One region of the Uliginosibacterium sediminicola genome, then DNA from elsewhere that is predicted to be linked to it. Evidence: predicted binding sites of a transcription regulator. Region 1 holds the regulator's gene; each other region holds the start of a gene.
The links. Region 1 encodes FliA, which starts transcription of late flagellar genes. Its sites were predicted from a motif close to CTAAAGTTNNNNNNNNNNNNGCCGNTA; they were not measured.

Region 1 (7,512 bases):
TGGCGCTGGCCGTCTTGCTCGGCCGTGACGTGCAAGCGCTCGATGCCCTGCTGCCCGAAACGCCTGCCGCCCTGCCGGACACGCCTGCCGCCCTGCCGGACACGCCGGCTCAGCTGGCAGCCGGCATTCCCGCCGATACCTTGCGCCAGCGCCCCGATGTGCGCGCCGCCGAACGGCGCCTCGCCGCGCAGACGGCGCAGATCGGCGTGGCCGAAGCGGCGCGCTATCCGGCCTTCAAACTGTCTGGCCAGATCGGCATCGAGGCGCTGACGCCGGCCGGCCTGCTGCGCGCCGACACGCTCAGCAACAGCGTGCTCGGCAGCCTCGGCGCGCCGCTGCTGGACGCCGGCCGCCTCCGCCGCACGGTGGACATCCAGACGGCGCTGCGTGATGAAGCCCTGCAAACCTACCGCAGCAGCGTGCTGCAAGCCCTCGCCGATGTCGAGAAAGCGCTCAGCGCCTGGCGTCTGGGCCAGCAACGCCTGCGCTATCTGCAGGGCGCCGCCGGCAGTGCTGGCGAAGCGGCACGGCTGGCGCTGATCCGCTACCAGGCCGGCAGCATCGATCTGCTGAGCGTGCTCGACACCCAGCGCACCCAGCTGAGCCAGGACGATGCGCTGGCCAGCGCGCGCGGCGAGCAGCTGCTCAACGTCGTACAACTCTACAAAGCGCTCGGCGGCGGCTGGCAAAGCGAGCCCGGCACGCCCCCGACACCTGCAACAGCCCAGCCATGAGCGAAACCATGCGCAACAAGAACCCGGACATCCACAGCATCCTCCACAGCACGCCGCCCCGCCGCCGCTGGCGCCGCCCTGCGCTGATCGCCGTGGTGCTGCTCGGCGCACTGGGAGCCTGGCTGCTGTGGCAGCGCCCGGCTGCGCCGCCTTCGCGCTATCGCAGCGCCGAGATCAGCCGCGGCGACCTGGCCTCGACCGTCACCGCCACCGGCACCTTGCAGGCGCGTACCAAGGTCGATGTCAGCTCCGAACTCTCGGGCACCGTGGCGCAAGTGCTGGTCGACTTCAACAGCCGCGTCAAACAGGGACAAGCGCTGGCCGTGCTGAACACCGTCAAGCTCGAAGGCCAGGCCGCGCAAACCCGCGCCAATATGCAATCGGCGCAGGCCAAGGTGGAACAGGCGCGGGCCGATGTCGAGGCCACCAGCGTCGCCCTCGCCCGCCTCGAAAAGCTGGCCCAGCTCTCGGGCGGCCAGCTGCCTGCCGGCAGCGAGCTGGACGATGCACGCATCAAGCTGCGCAACCTGCAGGCCGCCCTGGCCGCGGCCGAAGCCACCGTGGCGCAGTTGCGCGCGGCCCTGGCGGTCAATGAATCGGATCTGACCAAGGCCACCCTGCGCTCGCCGATCGATGGCACGGTACTCATCCGCAGCGTGGACCCGGGGCAGACCGTGGCCGCCTCGCTGTCGGCGCCGGTGCTGTTCACCATTGCCCAGGATCTCGCGCAGATGGATCTCAACATCGCCGTCGCCGAGGCCGATGTCGGCCAGCTGCGCGAAGGCATGCAGGCAAGCTTCACCGTCGATGCCTGGCCGGGCAAGAAATTCAATGCCCGCGTGCGGCAGATCCGTTACGGCGCCAAAACCGTCGACAACGTGGTCAGCTACGAAACCATCCTGCAGGTGAAGAACGACGATCTGAGCCTGCGCCCCGGCATGACCGCCACCGCCGAACTTCAGGTGGCTGAACGCAAGAACGTGCTGATGGTGCCGAATGCCGCGCTGCGCTTCACACCGCCGAGCGATCCGGCGCCGGCGGGCGGCGGCGGTGGCGTGCTCTCCAGCCTGTTCCCGGCACCGCCCAATCTGCGCGGCAATCGCCCGAAAGAAGTGACCCAGGTCGGCCGCAAGGCCAATGGCGCGCAAGGCCGCGTGTGGCTGCTCAAGAATGGCCGCCCGGAACCGCTGATCGTCACCCTCGGCCTCTCCGATGGGCGCAATACCGAAGTGAGCGGCGCTGGCGTGCACGAAGGCCTCAGCGTGATCACCCGCGTCGAAGCACCCAAGCCATGAGCCTGCTGCAGTTCATCGAGGTCACCAAGACCTACGGCCAGGGCAGCGCTGCCGTGCAGGCCTTGCGCGGCGTCAGCCTGAGCATCGCGGCGGGCGAATTCGTCGCCGTGATGGGCCCCAGCGGCTCGGGAAAATCGACGGCGATGAACATCCTCGGCTGCCTCGATTCGCCCAGCAGCGGCCGCTATGTCTTTCAGGACGCGGAAGTGCAAAGCCTCAGCCGTGACCAGCGCGCGCTGCTGCGCCGGCATTATCTGGGCTTCGTTTTCCAGGGCTTCAACCTGCTCTCGCGCACCAGTGCGCTGGAGAATGTCGAACTGCCCCTGCTCTACCGTGGCGTCAGCCCGGCCGAGCGCCGCCGCAAGGCGCATGCCGCGCTCGAATCGGTCGGCCTCGCCGACTGGGCCCGGCACAGCCCGGCCGAGCTATCCGGCGGACAGCAGCAGCGCGTGGCCATCGCCCGCGCCATCGCCACCGAGCCCGCCGTGCTGCTCGCCGACGAGCCGACCGGCAATCTCGATTCCGCACGCAGCGCAGAGATCATGGCGCTGCTCGACGCGCTCAATCGCGAGCGCGGCATCACCATCCTGATGGTCACCCACGAGCCGGACATGGCCGCCTACGCGCGGCGTGTGGTGCGCTTTGTCGATGGGCATGTCGCGTCGGATGTGCCAACTGAAGCGGGAGCACAAACTTGAGCGCCTGTACATTTGACGCCGAGGGCGCGGAGAAAAGTCAAGGCTCGCGAAGGAAACACAGATCTTTCAGGTCCGGAACAGCGCACATCGCATGCTTTATGGATAGCGCTCTTCACAAGCAAAGCATTCCTTCGCTGTTCTCTGCGCCCTTCGCGCCCTTCGCGTCAAAAAGCCGCCATTCAAAACGCTGCAATATCACGTCGCCACAACACCCATGATCTGGAACGCCCTGCTCCTCGCACTGCGCGAAATCCGCCGCAACCTGATGCGTGCCTTCCTGACCACCCTGGGCATCGTGATCGGCGTGGCGGCGGTGATTACCATGGTCACCCTGGGCCATGGCGCGACGCGTTCGATCCAGGCACAGGTGCAGAGCTTGGGCAGCAATCTGCTGATCCTGCGCCCCGGGCGCGGCTTTTCGGCGGGCACCGGCGGCAGTAATCCGCCGGATTTCAAGCTGACCGATGCCGAGGCCATCGAGCGCGAAATCGTCGGCGTGCGCGCCGTGGCGCCCAGCGCGCAACGCTTTGGCAGCGCGGTGTTCCTGCAGCAAAACTGGTCGACCCAGGCCACCGGCGTGACCAATGACTACTTCTCGGTGACCAACTGGGAGATCGCCGAAGGCCGCATGTTCAGCGAGTCGGAGCAGGAAAGCGGGCGCGCCGCCTGCATCATCGGCGACACCATCCGCAACAAGCTGTTCGCTGGCCATGATCCGATCGGCCAGAAAATGCGTTTCCGCTCAGTCACCTGCGAGGTGGTCGGCACGCTCAAGTCCAAGGGTCAGGGCGGTTTCGGCAATGATCAGGACGATGTGATCCTGGTGCCGCTGAAGACCATGCTGCGGCGAATCTGGGGCGCCTCCAGCGCGCAGGAGATCCCGACCATCTACCTGTCGGCCAAGGACGGCTACGACACCGACGAAGTGAGTGCCGACATCACCGCGCTGATGCGCCAGCGGCGCAATATCCAGAGCGGGCAGCTCGACAACTTCCAGATCGTCGATACCAAGCAGATCGCGCAGACGCTCTCCGGCACCACCCGCATCCTCACCACCCTGCTCGGCGCCGTGGCGGCGGTGAGCATGCTGGTCGGCGGCATCGGCATCATGAACATCATGCTCGTCTCGGTCACCGAGCGCACCCGCGAGATCGGCACCCGCCTGGCGATTGGCGCGCTGGCACGCGAGGTCTTGCTGCAGTTCCTGGTCGAGGCGATTGCGCTATCCGCGCTCGGTGGCCTGATCGGGATCGCGCTGGCGCTGGCTGCCTCGATCAGCTTGTCGAACCTGATGAAGCTGCCCTTCCAGTTCGACCCGCAGATCAATCTGCTGGCCTTCCTGTTCTCGGCGGCGATTGGCGTGCTGTTTGGTTATATGCCGGCGCGGCGGGCGGCGCAGCTGGACCCCATCGAAGCGCTGCGCCACGAATGAGCGCAGGCTGCCGGCTCAGCTCAAATACGCCTGTAGCCGGCTCTCGATGATGCGCGGATTCTCGCCGTGAGCGATGGCGATGACGCCGTCGAGCGCCATTTCACGCGCCGCGACCAGGCGGGCGATATTCGCCTGCAGCTTCTTGGCCATCGGCAGGAACACCAGATTGGCCAAGCCGACGCCATAGATCGTGGCGACAAAGGCCACCGCGATGCCGGCGCCCAGCTTGCCGGGGTCGGAGAGGTTTTCCATCACGTGGATGAGGCCCATCACCGCGCCGAGAATGCCGATGGTGGGCGAATAGCCGCCAGCGGCTTCCCAGATCTTGGCGGCTTGCTTCTGCTGCGCCTCCCAGGTGCCGATGTCGATTTCCATGACTTCGCGGATGTGCTGCGGCTCAACGCCGTCGACCAGCAGCTGACCGGCCTTGCGCATGAAGGGATCGGGCAGGTTCTGGATCTTGTCTTCGAGCGAGAGCAGGCCCTCGCGGCGCGCAATCGCGGCCCAGGCGACAATCTGTTCGATCTGCTCGCGCATCGGTGAAGCTGGCGGTTTGAGCACCCAGCCGGCCATGCGCAAACCGCGCAGAAAAACGTGCAAAGGGCTTTGCAGCATGACGGCGCCGACCGTGCCGCCGAGCACAATCATCAGGGCCGTCGGCTGCACCAGCGATTGCAGGTGGCCACCTTCGAGCAGCTGGCCCGCGATGATCACGCTGATGCCAAGCAGCAGACCGGCGATGCTGATCAGATCCATCGCGACGCGCTCCCCGTGATCCGCGGCTTAGGCAGCGCTGGCGCGGCGGCTGGCGGATTTGGGCATCGAGGACTCGCGGCCGCTGGCGATGCGTGCACGCAGACGCGCAATGGCCTGGCTGTGCAGCTGACAGACGCGGGACTCGGAAACACCCAGCACTTCGCCGATTTCACGCAGGTTGAGGTCTTCTTCGTAGTAGAGGCCCATGACCATCTTTTCACGGTCGGGCAGGTCTTCGATGGCCTTGATCAGCACGTGGCGCATGCCCGCTTCTTCGAGCAGCTTGAGCGGATCGTTGTTTTCGCCAACGATGTGGCGTTCGAGGTAGTCGTCTTCCTCTTCGTCGCCGAAGTCTTCGAAGTACACCAGCTGATAGCCGCGCGCTTCCTGCAGCATCTTCTGATAGTCGGCCAGGGTCATGCCCAGGGACTCGGCCAGTTCGCGCTCGGTCGGCTGACGGCCGTGTTGCTGTTCAAGATTGTGGATCGCCGTTTCAATACGTCGCATTTCGCGGCGCAGGCTGCGCGGCAGCCAATCGTTTTCGCGCAGGCCATCGAGCATGGCGCCACGGATGCGCTGCACGGCATAGGTTTCGAACTGCGCGCCGAGGCCCTCTTCATAACGCCCCATGGCGTCGAGCAGGCCCAGCATGCCGTTCTGAATGATGTCTTCGACCTGCACACTGGCCGGCAGCTTGGCCATCAGGTGGTAGGCGATCCGTTTGACCAGCGGCGCGTAGCGCGCGACCAGCTGATCTTTATCCAGGGTTCCCGCTGCGTTATACATCGTGCTCTCTCTTAAGAGTGGTCACACACCAGTTTGACTGCTGCATGGGAACATTTTGCTCTGCGGCTCGCTTGCGCGCCGCTCGAAAAAAGGGCCTTGTTCTTGCTCAATTCACGTGCTGAAAACCTCAGCGATACGCGGGACAGAACGAGAAAGGAGCACACACTCTGTTACGGCAACTGCCGCGCAGAACTTGAGCCCCCGTAACACCAATTTACATTGTCGAATTGCCCGGCGGACGCGGTTCGCTCATTAGCAAACCGGCATCGGCGCGGTCCAGCTTCCAGGGTGAATCGGGCGGCAGCTCGCGCAGCGCGCGATGTACCAGATAGTTGCGATTGGGCAGGTGCAGGTCTTCCGGCACGCGCTGGCCGGTGGCCAGATAGAGCACGCTCAGCTCGTTGCGCATCGCCACATCGAGCGCGGGCGCCACCGAAGTGGCTTCGTCGAGTTTGGTGAAGATGCAGCCGGCCAGATCGGCCGTGCGGTAGGCGCGCACCACGTCGTCCATGGTGTCGCCGCGCACCGTGGCATTGAGGCACAGCAGGCGACGCACCTTGCCGGCGGAATTGAGCATGGCAGCCTGCTCCAGCACCATCTTGTCGCGCTGGCCCATGCCGACCGTATCGATCAGCACCATGTGCTTGTTGCGCAGCTCCTGCAGGGTCTGGCGCAGATCGCTGGCATCGCGTACCACATGCACCGGCACACCGAGAATGCGGCCATAGATGCGCAGCTGTTCGTGCGCGCCGATCCGGTAGCCGTCAGTGGTGATCAGCGCCAGGCGGTCGGCGCCGTGACGCACTACGCAGCGCGCCGCCAGCTTGGCGGTGGTGGTGGTCTTGCCGACGCCGGTCGGGCCGACCAGGGCGAACACGCCGCCACGGTCGATGATGTCGGCGTCGCAGTCCTGCAGGCGCAGGTCACGATTGATCAGCTGGCGCACCAGATCGCGCGCATCGTTGAGTTCGGAATCGGCCGGAATCGGTTCAGTGAGCTGGCGCGTCAGCTGGGCCGAGAAGCCGGCTTCAAGCAGCTCGCTCATCATCTGCGTGCGGGCCGGCGCGGTGCGCGAAATCTCGCTCCAGGCAAAGCCGGCAAGCTGGCGTTCGAGCATGCCCTTGATCGAGGAGAGTTCCTGCATCAGCGCGGCATTGGTGGCTTCTAGACTTTGCACCCGCGCCGCTTCCTGTATCGACTCGCGGGAGAGATCGTTGTGGCGCTCTTCCTGCAGCGGGCGCGCCGGCTTTGCTGCGGCCGGCGTCGGCATCGGCAGTTCACGACCGTCCGGCCCGACACGCGGCGGATTGAAGGGGCGCACGCCGCGTGCCTGGTGGCCGCCGGTATCGGCATCGTGCGGCGGCGCGTCGATGCCGGAACGGAATCCGCTCTTCGGCGCGGCCTGCTGCTGGCTGCGGCGCGCCAGCTGGGCGGCGATCTGCTGGCCAATGGTGTTCTCCGGCGCGGGCGCAGCCGGTGCCTGACGGGCTGCCGGCGGTTGCACCGGGGTTTGCTGGGCTTGACGTACCGAGGCATTGATCTCGCCCATCGATTCCGGCGGCAGGGCGACGATCTCGACCCCACCCGGCACGGCACGATTGGACAGCACGACTGCATCGGGTCCGAGTTCGGCCTTCAGCGCGGTCAGCGCCTCGCGCGCGGTTTTGCCGAAAAACTTGCGGACACTCACCATGATCAACCTCCGATAACGCTGGTCACCCGGATGGTGCGCGATTCAGGCACCTCAGAGTGGGCAATGACTTTGAGACTCGGCACCGAACGGCGCAGGAAGCGCGAGAGCAACCAGCGCA
Region 2 (7,512 bases), on a different contig from region 1:
GTGTTGCGCTTGATCATCGGCGTCATCACGCCACCCAGGGTTTCGATGCCAAGGGTCAGCGGCGAGACGTCGAGCAGCAGCACGTCCTTCACGTCGCCTTGCAGCACGCCACCTTGCACAGCGGCGCCGACGGCAACGGCTTCGTCAGGGTTCACGTCCTTGCGCGGCTCCTTGCCGAAGAATTCTTTGACCTTCTCCTGCACCTTGGGCATGCGCGTCTGGCCGCCAACGAGGATCACGTCGTCGATGTCCGACACCGACAGGCCGGCGTCCTTGATGGCCTTGCGGCAGGGCTCGATGGTGGCGTTGACCAGCTCGTCAACCAGCGACTCGAACTTGGCGCGCGTGATCTTCATGGTCAAATGCACCGGAGCGCCGTTGGCCATGGTGATGTAGGGCTCGTTGATTTCGGTTTGCTGACCCGAGGAGAGCTCGATCTTGGCGCGTTCAGCCGCTGCCTTGATACGTTGCAGGGCGATGGCGTCCTTCGAGAGGTCCACGCCGTTGATCTTCTTGAACTCTTCGACGATGTGGTCGATCAGGCGTTGGTCGAAGTCTTCACCACCGAGGAAGGTGTCGCCATTGGTGGCCAGCACTTCGAATTGCTTGTCGCCATCCACATCGGCAATTTCGATGATGGAGATGTCGAAGGTGCCGCCGCCGAGGTCGAACACGGCGATCTTCTGGTCCTTCTTGCCAACCTTGTCGAGGCCGAAAGCCAGTGCCGCCGCGGTCGGCTCGTTGATGATGCGCTTGACGTCCAGACCGGCGATGCGGCCGGCATCCTTGGTCGCTTGACGCTGGCTGTCGTTGAAGTAAGCCGGCACGGTGATGACCGCTTCGGTGACTTCTTCACCGAGGTAGTCTTCAGCGGTCTTCTTCATCTTGCGCAGCACTTCGGCGGAGATTTGCGGCGGCGCCATCTTCTTGCCGCGCACTTCAACCCAGGCGTCGCCGTTGTCGGCCTTGCTGATGGTGTAGGGCATCAGGTTGATGTCCTTCTGCACTTCCTTCTCTTCGAAGCGGCGGCCGATCAGGCGCTTGACGGCGTACAGCGTGTTCTTGGCATTGGTCACGGCCTGACGCTTGGCCGGTGCGCCGCAGAGGATCTCGCCATCTTCCATGTACGCGATGATGGAGGGCGTGGTGCGCGCACCTTCCGAATTCTCGATGACCTTGGGCACGCCGCCTTCCATGATGGCGACACAGCTGTTGGTGGTACCGAGGTCAATCCCGATGATCTTTGCCATTTTCAAAACTCCTAGATTTTTTGTGGCGCAACGCGGTCGCGCCCTGATTCATACCTGTAACGCAAGTAGGGGTGTTTGGCGGAATTTCAAGTTCCCGCTGCCGCGCTTTTATGCAGCGCTGCCGTTGGACACAGCCACCAGGGCCGGACGCAGCACGCGGCCTTCAAGCGTGTAACCCTTCTGGAACACCTGGACCACGGTATTGGCAGGCTGCTCCGAAGGAATCGAGCTGATCGCCTGGTGCTTGTGCGGATCGAACTTCTCGCCTTGCGGATTCACTTCTTGCAGGCCGCTCTTGTCGAAGGCCTTGCCCAGGTTGCGCAGGGTCAGTTCGACACCTTCGCGCAGCGCTTCAGGCGTGGCGCCCTCGACCGACAGGGTTTGCTCCAGGCCGTCCTTGACGACCAGCAGCTCAGCGGCGAACTTTTCAATGGCGAATTTGGCGGCCTTGCTGACGTCTTCAGCGGCGCGGCGACGCACGTTCTCGGTCTCGGCCTTGGCACGCAGCCAGGCATCGTGGTGTTCCTGCGCTTGCAATTCGAGCTGACGGAGTTGCGCTTCAAGGCCGGGGAGGCTGTCCGTGTGAGATTCTGTGCTGTTGGCTGCCACGTCAGCACCCTCGGGGGCGCCATCTGTCGGTTCTTGCGGGCTAGCCGAATCCTGTACGTCCTGCATGAAGTATCCTCGAAAAAGTAGTCAGGACCTGACAGTGGGGTCGGGCACAAGGATTTCAAGTGAATCTGAGACATTTTTTGTCAATCTTCGTACAAAGTACGGATTACACTGCAATCGAAGCCTGAAAAACGTTTCAATACGCAGTCCTAGCTGTTCGCACCGTCCCCAGATACACATATTCCATGGCCACAACCCCAGAGAAGATTGGCAAATACCGCATCTTGCGCGAGCTGGGCAAGGGCGCGACGGCGACCGTGTATCTGGCCGAGAACCCGTTCTACCCGGAGCCGGTTGCGCTCAAGCTGATCTCCTTTCGCGACAAGAACAAGGACGAGGCCAAGTGGAACCGCCGCCTGCTCAAACTGCTGCGCGCGGAAGAGGGCGTCGCACGCAAGCTCGATCACCCCAACATCATCAAGATCTTCGAAGCGGTGATCGAGGAAGAGCAGGCCTATATCGTGATGGAGTACTTCGGCGGCAAGTCGCTGGAGGAATACTGTAGCTTCGACAAGATGCTGCCGCTGCATCGCACGGTGAGCATTGTCTTCAAGTGCTGCATGGCGCTCGATTACGCGTACAAGCAAGGCATCATCCACCGCGACATCAAACCGGCCAACATCCTCATCGACGAGCACGACAACGTGAAGATCACGGACTTCGGCCTGGCGATGAACGTGAACAAAAAGAGCGACCAGGACTCGACCTTCATCATGGGCGTCGGCTCGCCGGCCTATATGTCGCCCGAGCAGATCAAGAGCTATCCACTCAACCAGAAGACCGATCTGTACTCGCTGGGCATCGTGCTGTTTCACCTGCTCACTGGGCGCTTGCCGTACCGCGCCAAGAATCCGGCCCAGCTGGTCTACAAGATCATCAACACCGATCCGCCCTCGGCCAGCCAGCTCAATCCCGAAGTGCCGGAGGCGATGGACGGGGTGATCCGCAAGGCGCTCGAAAAGGATCTCTACTCGCGCTACAAGAATGGCGCCGAGTTCGCCAAGGACCTCACCGCGGTGCGCTACAAGATTCTCGACGAGAACATGCGCACGCATGACGCGTCCCGATTCGCCGCCGTACGCAAACTCAGCTTCTTTACCGAGTTCGACGATGTCGAGATCTGGGAAGTGGTGCGCTTTGCGGTCTGGCGCATGGTCGATCCGCTGACCCAGCTGATGCGTGAAGGCAGCGATGACCAGCGTTTTGGCATTGTCCTCGAAGGTGAAGTCGAGTTATCCATCGCCGGGCGCGTGGTGTCTACGCTGGGGGCGGGCGAATCCTTCGGCGAAACCGCGTATCTGGACGAAGTCGAACACCGCCAGCATGCGAGCGTGGTGACTCTGAGCCTGACGCGCTATCTCGAAATCTCGCCGGCCGCCTTGTCACTGGCCTCCGAAGAATGCATGGAGCACTTCCGCCAGCGCCTCATTTCCACTGTGGCGCGTCGCCTTGCGCGAGCCGAGGCGCAGATCGCCGCCAGTGGCGTTGCCGCAACACGGCCGACCAATGTCACCTCGATCGGCCTGCAGCTGATCGACACCTGAAGCGCACCGCGCAAATCCGTCCGTAGCGTTTTTTCTGCCTTTGGTGCAATGCCTGAACCGAAGCGCTAAAGTTTTGCCAGGCACTGCCGAAAATCCTCAAATCGCCGCCATAACCCTCGAAAGCATCTGGAGGAACGACGTGAGCAGAGGCAGTGTTTACGGAATCAGCCGTGTGGATAATGAAGTCAGCCGTACCCATGGCTGGTTGGTCACTATCCAGCGTCGCGGCGTCATCCATCGCAAGCATTTCTCCGACGGAGTACACGGAGGAAAGCAGAAGTCTTTTGCTGCGGCCAAGACCTATCGCGATGAAGTCATCACCAAAAACCCACCCTTCTCGATGCGCGAGTACTCAAACATCGTCAAGAAGAACAATCGTTCCGGCGTGGTGGGCGTATGTCGTTATTGCGCTTCGGAAACGCGTGATTTGCCCGAAGACAAGCAGCGCTGGTTCTGGGTCGCATCCTGGCCCTTGCCGGACGGGCGTCGCAAACGGGTCAAGTTCTCGGTCAAGAAGTACGGCGAAGAGGGCGCTTTCAAGATGGCACTGAAAGCCCGCAAAGATGCACTGCGCGGTCTCGACGGCGCTTTCGATCCGGGTGCCGTGCGCCGCAAGCCCGCACGCCGCAAGACCGAATCGAGCGAGCTACGCAAAGCCGCCTGATTGCCGCCGCTCAACAGAAAGCCGCTTACCCCGCAGGGTCAGCGGCTTTTCTGCTTGTAGAATTGGCCTATGAACGATGAACAGCTGCTGCGCTACTCCCGCCACATTCTTCTGCCCGAGCTCGATGTAGAGGGGCAACAAGCCATTCTTGACAGCCGTGTCCTGATCGTCGGCGCCGGCGGCCTGGGTTCGCCCGCTGCGATGTATCTCGCTTCGGCCGGCGTCGGCACGATCATCCTGGCCGACGGCGACACCGTGGATCTGACCAATCTGCAGCGCCAGATCCTGCATCGCAATGATTCAGTCGGCCGCTTCAAGGCCGAATCCGGCCGAGATACCCTGGCGACGCTCAACCCCGAGATCATCACCATCGCCTTGCCACAGCGACTGGAAGGCGCACTGCTCGACGCCCACATCAGCGAGGCCGACGTGGTGCTCGACTGTTGCGACAACTTCGCCACCCGCCACGCCATCAACCGCGCCTGCGTCAAACATCGCAAACCCCTGGTATCCGGCGCAGCCGTGCGTTTTGATGGACAGCTCAGCGTCTTCGATCTGCGCCAGGACAGCAATCCCTGCTACCACTGCCTGTTCCCCGATGGTGAAGATGTCGAGGAAACGCGCTGCGCAGTGATGGGCATCTTCGCGCCGCTGACCGGCATCGTCGGCAGTCTGCAAGCGGCCGAAGCGCTCAAGCTCATCGCCGGCTGCGGCGAGCCCCTGATCGGCAAGCTGCTGCTGATCAATGCACTGGACGTGAGCCTGCGCACGATGCGTTACGGCAAGGATGGCGGCTGTACGGTGTGCGGCAACGCCTGATTCAGCTGCGCAAGTGCGTCCACACCATCAGCAAAATCGCCGCACAAATCAGCCAGGCCAGGGTGGCGAGCAGCAAGGTGGCGGTGAGGCTCATGCGTGTGCATAGCAGATACACCGCCAGCAGATAAGCGCCGTAAGGCAGCAGGGAGCACAGGCCGAATAGCGCGGTGACTTGCAGGTCGGCGGCGGAGCGTTCGCTGCCGACGATGTAGTGAGCGATCAGCGCGAAGGTCGGGAACAGCGGCACCAGGCCGGCGATGAAGAAATTCGAGGTGCGCGAGAGCACGGCGATCAGCATCACCGCGGCAGCGCCGAGCGTGGATTTGAACAGCAGGGCGAGCATGACTCAGGCGCGCCGCAGCATCAGGCGCAGGTCAGTGCCGAACAGGCGCTGATCCTCGATCTGCCAGCGCGATGCCTCGGCCAGATGCGGGAGCGCCGGGAAGTCGAGCATGGCGCGTGCGCTGGGGCCGAGAAGGGTTGGCGCGAGATAGACCAGCAATTCGTCGGCGCAGCCCGCGCTGAGTAAGGCGCCATTGAGGATGGCGCCGGCTTCGACATGCACTTCATTGAAGTTACGCTTGGCGAGCGCTGCCACCAGCGCCTGCAGATCGACGCGGCCCTCATGTGCCGGCAGCACCAGAATCTCGGCCCCCGCCGCCAGCAGTGGCGCATGCTGCTTGGCGTCCTGCACCGTGGTCGCGATCAGGCAGCCGGGCGTGCGCAGAATGGCGGCGCCGGGAGGCATGCGCAGCTGGCTGTCGACGATCACCTTGGTCGGCTGGCGCGGCGTTTCAACGGCGCGCACATTGAGTAGGGGATCGTCGGCGAGCACGGTGCCGATGCCGGTCAGGATGGCGCAGCTGCGCGCGCGCCAGTGGTGGCCATCGGCGCGCGCCGCTTCGCCGGTGATCCACTGGCTTTCACCATTGGCCAGCGCGGTGCGGCCATCGAGACTGGCGGCGATTTTCAGGCGCAGCAGCGGGCGCCCTTGGGTCATGCGCTGGACGAAACCGCGATTGAGGGCCAGCGCTTCGTCAGCCAAGAGATTCTCGGTGACGCCGATGCCGGCCGCAGCGATGCGCGCCAGACCTTGGCCCGCCACCAGCGGATTGGGGTCGGACATGGCGCTGACCACATGGCCGACGCCGGCGCGGATCAGCGCATCGCAGCAGGGCGGGGTGCGGCCGAAATGCGCGCAGGGCTCCAGGGTCACATAGACCGTTGCGCCGGCGACCGAATGGCCGCGTGCAGCGGCGTCGTTGAGGGCCTGGATCTCGGCGTGGTTCTGACCGGCGGGCTGGGTCCAGCCCTCGCCGATGATTTCGCCGGCGGCATTGACGATGACGCAGCCCACGCGAGGATTGGGGCTGGTGGTATATAGCCCGCGCTCGGCCAGTTGCAGGGCGCGGCGCATGAAGTCTGGCTTGATCATGGGGAAGCTGGCGGGCGCTTGCGGCGCGCTACGTTAAATGGCTGTCGGGTGGCGGCTGGCTTCAGCTCTTGCGCGTGCGCGGCTTGGCGATGGCTTGCTTGGCATGCGGCGCCAGTTCGCGCAGCACTTCGGCGAACTCCTCGGTGTCTTCGAAGTTGCGATAGACCGAGGCAAAGCGGATGTAGGCGATCTTGTCGAGGCGCTTCAATTCGCGCATCACCGCTTCGCCGACCTTGTCGGAAGGCACTTCGCGTTCGCCCAGGGCGAGCAGGCGGCTTTCGATGCGTTCGATGGCCAGATCGACGCTCTCGGCCGTAACCGGCCGCTTGCGCAGCGCCAGCTTCATGCTGGCGAGCACTTTTTCGCGATCGAACTCGGTACGGCTGCCGTTTTTCTTGACGATCTGCGGGAGCTTGAGCTCGATGCGTTCGTAGGTGGTAAAGCGTTTGTCGCACTCTCCGCAACGGCGACGGCGACGGATGATGTCGCCTTCGTCGTTTTCACGCGTATCCGTCACTTGCGTGGAGGGCGCGTTGCAGAAAGGGCATTTCATGGCTTGATCGCCATGAGGGTAAGGCGTGAGGCGTGAGGCGAGAGGCGCAAAAGCGCTCGCTCGCTGCTGTGCGGCATCGTATCGAGTGAAACGGATGGCGCGTCGCTGGTTTTACTCCTCACACCTCACTCCTTTCTACTCACTGCAAGATATCAAGCGCCGTAGACCGGGAATTTCTTGCACAGTGCGCTGACTTCTTCACGCACCTTGGCCAGCACCGCTTCATCGTTCGGCGCGTCGAGCACGTCGGCAATCAGGTGGGCAACGCGTTCGGCTTCGATCTCGGTGAAGCCGCGCGTGGTCATCGCCGGGCTGCCGATGCGGATGCCGCTGGTCACGAAGGGTTTTTCCGGGTCCTTCGGAATCGCGTTCTTGTTGACCGTGATGTGCGCCTTGCCCAGCGCGGCTTCAGCTTCCTTACCGGTGATCTTCTTGGAGCGCAGATCGAGCAGGAACACATGGCTCTCGGTGCGGCTGGAGACGATGCGCAGACCGCGTTGTTCCGACAGCACGCGAGCCATCACGCGGGCATTGGCCACCACTTGTTCCTGGTAGTTGCGGAACTCCGGCGTTGC
Region 3 (7,512 bases), on a different contig from region 1:
GACACTCCGGGATACGACCCGGTCTCGGCCACCGGCCAGGCTGCGGGCGGTGCGCAGGTGATCTGCTTCACCACCGGTCGTGGTTCAGCCTTCGGCTGCGCCGGCGTGCCGACCATCAAGTTCGCCACCAACAATGTGCTGTGGGATCGCCAGCGCGAGGACATGGACGTCAATACCGGCGATTTGATCGACGGCGTGCCGATGCAGGTGATCAGCCAACGCATCTTCGACGCCATCATCAGCCACGCTTCGGGCGAGAAGACGCGCAGCGAAGTGCTCGGTTACGGTCAGGACGAATTCCTGCCCTGGCAGATCGGCGCCGTGATGTAAGTCGGGGCGACGCAAAAGAATCGGGGCGCCTGGGCGCCCCGATTTGTTTTCTGGCGGGTGGGTCTTGCCGGCAGATCAGCCCTTGTTGCGGTTAGGGCAGTCCTTCTTGGCGCACTCGGCGTAGAGGTGCATGGCGTGGTCGCGCAGCTTGAAGCCACGTTCGGCGGCGATCTGGTGCTGGCGCTCTTCGATGGCGGCATCGAAGAACTCTTCGACATGGCCGCAGTCCACACAGACGATGTGATCGTGGTGATGGCCTTCGTTGAGTTCGAACACGGCCTTGCCGGATTCGAAGTGGTGGCGCTTGAGCAGACCGGCTTGTTCGAACTGCGTGAGGACGCGGTAAATCGTGGCCAGGCCGACGTCCAGCTCTTCGGTGAGCAGCAGTCGATAGACATCTTCGGCAGTCATGTGGCGTTCGCTGCTGCGCTGGAACAGGTCCAGAATCTTCAGGCGCGGCAGGGTTGCCTTGAGGCCCATATTCTTGAGGCTTTGTGGTGAGGCCATATTCATCTCCGGTGCACGGGCGCCAGGGCGCGGGTAGCAAGGCCCCTATGATATAGTTTCGCGCTCCCTCTTGGGGGAGCTTCCGAGGTGCGGGCGTGGTGCCTGGCCGGACTGACAAGGGTTTGAGCAATGCTTTGCACGTTATCCCGCAACCGTCGATTGATTACCGGTGTGATCTTGTTGTCAGCGCTGCTGACGCTGCCGGCCTGCTCATGGACCAAGGGTTTGGGCATCTATCGCATGGATGTGCGCCAGGGCAACTACGTCTCGCAAGAGATGCTGGCTCAGCTCAAACAGGGCCTGACCGAAGAGCAAGTGCGCTTCATCATGGGTTCGCCCCTGCTCCTCGATCCGTTCCATGCCAATCGCTGGGACTATGTCTATCGCTTCGCCCCGGCAGGCAAACTGACCGAGCAGAAGCGCATCACCCTGATTTTCAAGGACGGCAAGCTGCTCAGCATCGAGGGTGACGTGGTGCCCGCGCTGGCCTTGTCGGCCCCGGTGGTACAAAGCGCGCCGGTCGCGGCGCCCTGATTTTTACGGAACAAGCATGACAGTCAAACTTGCAATTGCAGGCAGCTCCGGCCGCATGGGCCGCATGCTGATTGAAGCCAGCCAGCAGACGCCGGGCGTTGAACTGGTCGCTGCGCTGGACCGGCCCGACAGCGTCTGGCTGGGGCGTGACGCGGGCGATTTCGCGGGCGTCAATACCGGGGTGGCGATCAGCGCCGATGTCGACGCAGCCTTTGCGCTGGCCGATTGCCTGATCGATTTCACGCGGCCCGAAGCGACGCTGCTGCACCTTGAGGCCGCGCGCCGCGCCGGCAAGGCGATGGTGATCGGCACCACCGGTTTCAAGCCGGAAGAGAAACAGCAGATCGCTGCCTTTGCCGAACACATTCCGGTGGTCTTCTCGGCCAATATGGCGACGGGTGTCAACGCCGTGTTCAAGCTGCTCGAAGTGGCGGCGCAGATCCTCAACAGCGGCTACGACGTCGAAGTCTATGAAGCGCACCATCGCTTCAAGGTTGATGCGCCCTCGGGCACCGCGCTGCGCATGGGCGAAGTGGTGGCCAAGGGCCTCGGGCGTGATCTGGCTGAATGCGCGGTGTATGGCCGCGAAGGCGTGACCGGTGAGCGCAAGCCCGAGACCATCGGCTTTGCGACGGTGCGTGGCGGTGACATCGTGGGCGACCACACCGTGACCTTCGCCGCGCTGGGCGAGCGCGTCGAGATTTCGCACAAGGCGGGCAGCCGCATGCCTTACGCCAGCGGCTCGATGCGCGCAGCCTTGTTCCTGCAAGGCAAGCGCAATGGCCTGTTTGACATGCAGGACGTGCTCGGTCTGAAGTAGGCCCGCGCACTGCCCGCAAAAAAAGCCATGGCATGCCATGGCTTTTTTATTGCGTTGGCGCCGCTCAGAGCTTGAAGGTGGAGACGACCTTGTTCATCTTGCCGGCCAGGGCATTGAGCTTCTCGGCCGAGCTGGTCATGCTGGAGACGGCATTGTTGTTGTTCTCCACCATGCTGGCGATGCGCTCGACATTGCGGGCGATCTCGGCATTGGACTGATTCTGTTCGCGCACCGAGTCGGCAATCGCGTCCAGTTCATTGGTCGCCTTGGCGACCGCCTCATTGGCGGCGGCCAGCGCTGTCTGTGTTTCATCCATGCCGCTGCGGCTATTGTCGATGGCGGCCAGGCCATGCGCGGCCGAGCGTTCCAGATCGGCGGCCTGGCCATTGAGTGAGGCGGTGATGGCGTCAATCTGCGCGGCCGACTGGCCGGACTTCTCGGCGAGCTTGCGTACTTCGTCGGCGACCACGGCAAAACCACGGCCGGCTTCGCCTGCACGCGCCGCTTCGATGGCGGCATTGAGGGCGAGCAGATTGGTCTGATCGGCAATTTCCCGCACTTGCTGGGTCATCGAGCTGATGCGCTGCATATTGTGCAGCGAGTCCTGCGAGGCGCTGGCGACGCGCTGGATGACCTGGGCCGCCTCGTCGATGACGCGTTTGACCTCGTCGAGCTTGGTCCGCACATTGCGCGACTGCTGCAGGCTGTCGTGCGAGAGGCGGTTGGCGCTGTCGGCGTTGCGCGTGATGTTCTGCATCGACTGGGTCAGGTCCTGCATCGACATTGAAGTCTTCGAGGTGGCCTGAGATTGCTCCAGCGAGGCGTCGGAGACGCGCGCCGCATCATCGGCAACGTTGTCCACGCCTTGTTGCAGGGTGACGGCGCTCTCGCGCACCTGGGCGATCAGTGCCCCCAGCCCCTGGCGGATGGTTTCCGCCGATTCGGCGACGCGACGCAGCTCTTCGCTGTGTTCGAGATTGACGGCCTGGCGGAAGTCGCCGGAGGCCAGGCGCTTGAGATCGTCCGAGAGTTTGGCGGTGCGTTGCACCAGATGCTTCTGCAGCAGCCACAGAAAGCTGCCCAGGGCGCCGACGCAGACGACCGCCATCAGTGCCAGACTCAGCCACAGTGCGGTTTGCGCCGAGTCGATGATGCTCTGCATGGCGGGATGGACGACTGCTTGCTGCTTCTGCAGTTCGGCACTCAACTCGTCTACGGCACGCGACTGCGTCAGCAGGCCGACACCGGCAGCGATCAATACACAGCTCGTGCCTGATCCGCACACGAGCAACAACTGGTTGCGCATGCTGGCAAGCGGGTTTTTCAACATGAGGAAGTCCTCCCGGCATTTGTAGGGCAGATAACGTCAAAAAGACCAGGCGACTTGAGCGTCGCGCGCAAAAGGCGGCCGTCCGCTCTGCCCGCGGCTTGGCTGGGCGCGGTCAAGTTGCAGGGCAGTGCTGCCGTTAACACAGCCGTACGCATGTCGGAACAGGTGCCATGGCCCGCAAAAAGCAGGAAGAAGAACACGAAAACCACGAGCGCTGGCTGGTCTCCTATGCGGATTTCATTACCTTGCTATTCGCCTTTTTCGTGGTCATGTATGCCGTCAGTTCGGTGAACGAAGGCAAGTACCGGGTTTTGTCCGACTCCCTCGTCCAGGCTTTCCGCAGTGATGTCAATGTGCAGGGTAATGTACTGATTTCGCAGCCGATTCCGAGCGGTCCGCCGATTGTGGCCAGCGTTGCGCGGCCGCCCAAGGTCGATCCGGAAGTGGAGGCCCAGCGCGCCAAACAGCGCGCCAAGATGCGCAATATGGCGGAGGACATCAAGCGCGTGCTCGATCCGCTGGTCAAGGGCGGTCAGGTGCATGTCACCGAGGGGGCGCATGGCATCTCGGTCGAGATCAACGCCAGCGTGCTGTTCCAGCCCGGTGATGCGGCACTCGGCGCGCCCGCACTGCGCGCCTTGCAGGCGGTGGCGACGGTGGTGGCGGCGGGGGAATTCCCAATTACCGTGGAAGGGCACACCGACACTTTGCCGATCAGCAATCCCAATTTTCCGTCCAACTGGGAGCTCTCAGCGGTGCGCGCTTCCTCGGTGGTGCGCTTGTTCGTCGCCAGCGGCGTCGACCCGCGACGCCTGACCGCCGCCGGTTATGGCGATCAGCGCCCGATTGCCGACAACGCGACGCCGGATGGCCGCGCGCGTAACCGGCGGGTGACCATCCTGATCGAATCCCAGCTGCCCGAAACGGCGGGCGATCCTGAACCGGCCAGCGTGCGCGATACCTCGGGCGCGCTCGGCATGCCGGAGGACCTCAGCCTGAGCCCCGCAGCCAAGCCCTGAACTTTCGGCCGCTGCTGTGCACCAGCCGCTGGCGCACCCGTGCGGCCTGCGGCATGATGGCGGTTCGATGTTCCTTGGGCAGTCCCTTGCGTCTCCTTCATCTGGCCCGCCCCAGCGGGCTGCGTTCTCCCTTGCGTGGCATGTTGGTCTACGCGCTGGCCTTGTTTTTCTTTGCCGGGATGGACGCTGCGTCCAAATACCTCGCGTTGCGCCATTCGGTGCCGCTGGTGGCCTGGACACGCTACTTCGTACATCTGCTGTGGATGACGGCGATCTTCATGCCGAGCATGGGGCGCCAGCTCGTGCATGCGCAGCGCCCGCACTGGGTGCTGCTGCGCGGCGCCTGTCTGATCGGTATCACGGTGTTCATGATGCTGGCGCTGCGCCGCCTGCCGCTGGCCGAGGCGACTTCGATCGTTTATCTGGCACCGCTGCTGGTGGTCTTGCTGGCCAGGCCGATCCTGCATGAGCGCATCGGCCGTCTGCGCTGGTTCGCCGTGTTGGGCGGTTTTGCCGGCGTGCTGCTGATCATCCGCCCCGGGGGCGATCTGGACCCGCTGGGCGTGGCCTGCGCCCTGCTGGTCGCCCTGTGCATGACGGCCTACCAGCTGTTCACCCGCGTGCTCAGCTACAGCGAGAACGCGGTGTCCATGCTGTACTACTCGGCGCTGCTGGGCTCGGTGGTGTTCGGCGTGCTGCTACCCTGGTTCTGGTTCAGCGAGATGCCCTCGCTGCTGGAGATCCTGCTCTACCTGTGCCTGGGCAGCTTCGGCTTCTTCGGTCATCTGTGCTTCACGCTCGCGTTTCGCGACGCGCCAGCTTCGGTGCTGGCGCCGATCAGCTATGCCCAGCTGCTGTGGGCGGCCTTGCTCGGCTGGCTGGCCTTTGAGCAGGTGCCGGATGCCTTGAGCGTGCTGGGCATGCTGGTCATCACCGCTGGCGGCGTGGTGGTGGCGCTGGCCGAGCGCCGCCGCGCTCAGGCCGGATAAGGATAGAGCGTAGACAGCGCTTCGGACTGACCCGCCATCTGCACGATGCGCACATGCTCGCGGCTGAATTCGCGGGCGTGGCGCAGGCCACAGGAGTGGGCGATGGTGTCCACCTCCTTGTTGATGCTGCTGGCGTAGTTGGCGACGCGCTCGGCCTTGTCCTCGATCACCAGACCGCGCTGCAGGCGGACGTTGTGGGTGGCGATGCCGGTCGGGCAGGTGTTGGTATGGCAGCGCAGCGCCTGGATGCAGCCGAGCGCGAACATGAAGCCGCGCGCGGTATTGACGAAGTCCGCACCGCAGGCCAGCGCCCAGGCGACACGTGCCGAGGTGATCAGCTTGCCCGACGCCACCACCTTGACGCGATCACGCATGCCCGCCGCGAGCAGGGCATCGACCACGCGCGGCAGGGATTCATTGATCGACAGCGCGACGTGGTCGGCCAGCGCTTGCGGTGCCGCGCCTGAACCGCCTTCGCCACCGTCGATGACCATGAAGTCGGGCGCCGCATCGAGGCCGCGCCGCAGCGTGGCTTCGCACAGATCATTCATGAACATGCGGCCGCCGACCGCAGTCTTGATGCCAACGGGTTTGCCGGTGACATCGCGCACCCGTGCGATGAAGTCGAGCAGCTCTTCGATATTGGCAATGTCCAGATGGCGGTTGGGGCTGATCGAATCGACCCCGACCGGAATGCCGCGGATGCGCGCGATCTCCTCGGTGACCTTGCCGCCCGGCAACACGCCGCCCTTGCCGGGTTTGGCGCCTTGCGCCAGCTTGATCTCGAAGGCGCGCACGTTCTCGTGTGCGGCCAGCTCGCGCAGCTTGTCGAGCGAGAGATGGCCATTGGCGTCGCGCACGCCGTACTTGGCCGTGCCGATCTGCATGATCACATCGCAGCCGCCTTCGAGGTGGTGCGGCGACAGACCGCCTTCACCGGTATCCATCCAGCATCCGGCGGCAGCTGCGCCGCGCGAAAGTGAGCGGATTGCCGGCGCCGAGATGGCGCCAAAGCTCATGCCGCTGACATTGATGATGGAGCGCGCCGTAAAGGGTGTGGCACAGTGTCCCTCGCCGATGATCAGCGGTGGTGTGGGCAGGCGATCTTCTTCGAGTACGGGAAAGGGCGCATTGACGAAGATGAGCGCGCCCGGATCCTGTAGACGGTACGTGGAGCCGAAACCGATGACGCCCCCCTCGTTCTTGGCGAGGCGGTAAACCCAGGATCGCGTGGCGCGATCAAAAGGCATTTCGTCGCGATCGCCAAGGAAGAAGTACTGCCGGAAGTATTCGCCCAGACGTTCGAAAAAGTAGCGCAGATGCCCGACAAGCGGGTAATTGCGCAGGATGGTGTGCTTTTTCTGCGTGATGTCCTGGACATACCAATACACCAGTACGGCAACGATGGCGATGGTCAGCAAGCTGCCGAGGCTGACGCTGAGGATGGTAAGCAGACTGGGCATGGCATTCATTCGAACCGCTCCCGACGTGTAGAATCGAACCCCGAACATCCAAAATCGCTCAGGACCATCATGGAATTGACCCAGCAATTGCGCGTCGAGATTCAAAGAGAAGTCGCCAGCGCCCTTGCCGAAGATATTGGCACTGGCGATCTTACCGCACAGCTGATCCCTGTTAGTGCAAATGCCAGCGGCCGCGTCATCACTCGCCAGGAAGCCATTGTCTGTGGCACGGCCTGGTTCGACACCGTGTTCCAGATGCTGGAGCCGGAATCTTCAGTCGTCTGGCATGTCAAGGACGGCGAACGCGTCAAGCCCGGCCAGTTGCTCTGTGACATCTTCGCCAGCGCACGCAGCCTGCTCACTGCCGAACGCACGGCACTCAATTTCCTGCAATTGCTCTCCGGCACGGCGACCACCACGGCGCGCTTTGTCGAGGCGATTGCCGGCACCCGCGCACGCATCGTCGATACGCGCAAGACCTTGCCCGGTTTGCGTCTGGCGCAGAAATACGCGGTCAGTG

Region 2: a site for FliA is predicted at 3,532-3,558, ahead of ABDB84_RS12710 (AP2 domain-containing protein). Genes of this name have one in related genera too.
Region 3: a site for FliA is predicted at 3,634-3,660, ahead of motD (flagellar motor protein MotD). Genes of this name have one in related genera too.

What each region holds. Positions count from the first base shown of each region.
Region 1 is NZ_JBDIVE010000018.1:11,100-18,611, forward strand. It holds gene ABDB84_RS19550 (efflux transporter outer membrane subunit) at 1-734, shown strand, start outside; gene ABDB84_RS19555 (efflux RND transporter periplasmic adaptor subunit) at 731-2,029, shown strand; gene ABDB84_RS19560 (ABC transporter ATP-binding protein) at 2,026-2,727, shown strand; gene ABDB84_RS19565 (ABC transporter permease) at 2,942-4,159, shown strand; gene ABDB84_RS19570 (flagellar motor protein) at 4,175-4,915, opposite strand; gene ABDB84_RS19575 (RNA polymerase sigma factor FliA) at 4,943-5,701, opposite strand; gene flhF (flagellar biosynthesis GTPase FlhF) at 5,916-7,391, opposite strand; gene flhA (flagellar biosynthesis protein FlhA) at 7,397-7,512, opposite strand, start outside.
Region 2 is NZ_JBDIVE010000006.1:198,593-206,104, forward strand. It holds gene dnaK (molecular chaperone DnaK) at 1-1,250, opposite strand, end outside; gene grpE (nucleotide exchange factor GrpE) at 1,359-1,925, opposite strand; gene ABDB84_RS12705 (serine/threonine-protein kinase) at 2,108-3,466, shown strand; gene ABDB84_RS12710 (AP2 domain-containing protein) at 3,639-4,130, shown strand; gene ABDB84_RS12715 (HesA/MoeB/ThiF family protein) at 4,200-4,949, shown strand; gene ABDB84_RS12720 (GlpM family protein) at 4,951-5,292, opposite strand; gene ribD (bifunctional diaminohydroxyphosphoribosylaminopyrimidine deaminase/5-amino-6-(5-phosphoribosylamino)uracil reductase RibD) at 5,296-6,384, opposite strand; gene nrdR (transcriptional regulator NrdR) at 6,446-6,937, opposite strand; gene glyA (serine hydroxymethyltransferase) at 7,090-7,512, opposite strand, start outside.
Region 3 is NZ_JBDIVE010000019.1:20,359-27,870, reverse strand. It holds gene ABDB84_RS19825 (UxaA family hydrolase) at 1-330, shown strand, start outside; gene fur (ferric iron uptake transcriptional regulator) at 406-837, opposite strand; gene ABDB84_RS19815 (outer membrane protein assembly factor BamE) at 1,009-1,371, shown strand; gene dapB (4-hydroxy-tetrahydrodipicolinate reductase) at 1,388-2,191, shown strand; gene ABDB84_RS19805 (methyl-accepting chemotaxis protein) at 2,256-3,521, opposite strand; gene motD (flagellar motor protein MotD) at 3,692-4,540, shown strand; gene ABDB84_RS19795 (DMT family transporter) at 4,627-5,529, shown strand; gene ABDB84_RS19790 (FMN-binding glutamate synthase family protein) at 5,517-6,992, opposite strand; gene nadC (carboxylating nicotinate-nucleotide diphosphorylase) at 7,062-7,512, shown strand, end outside.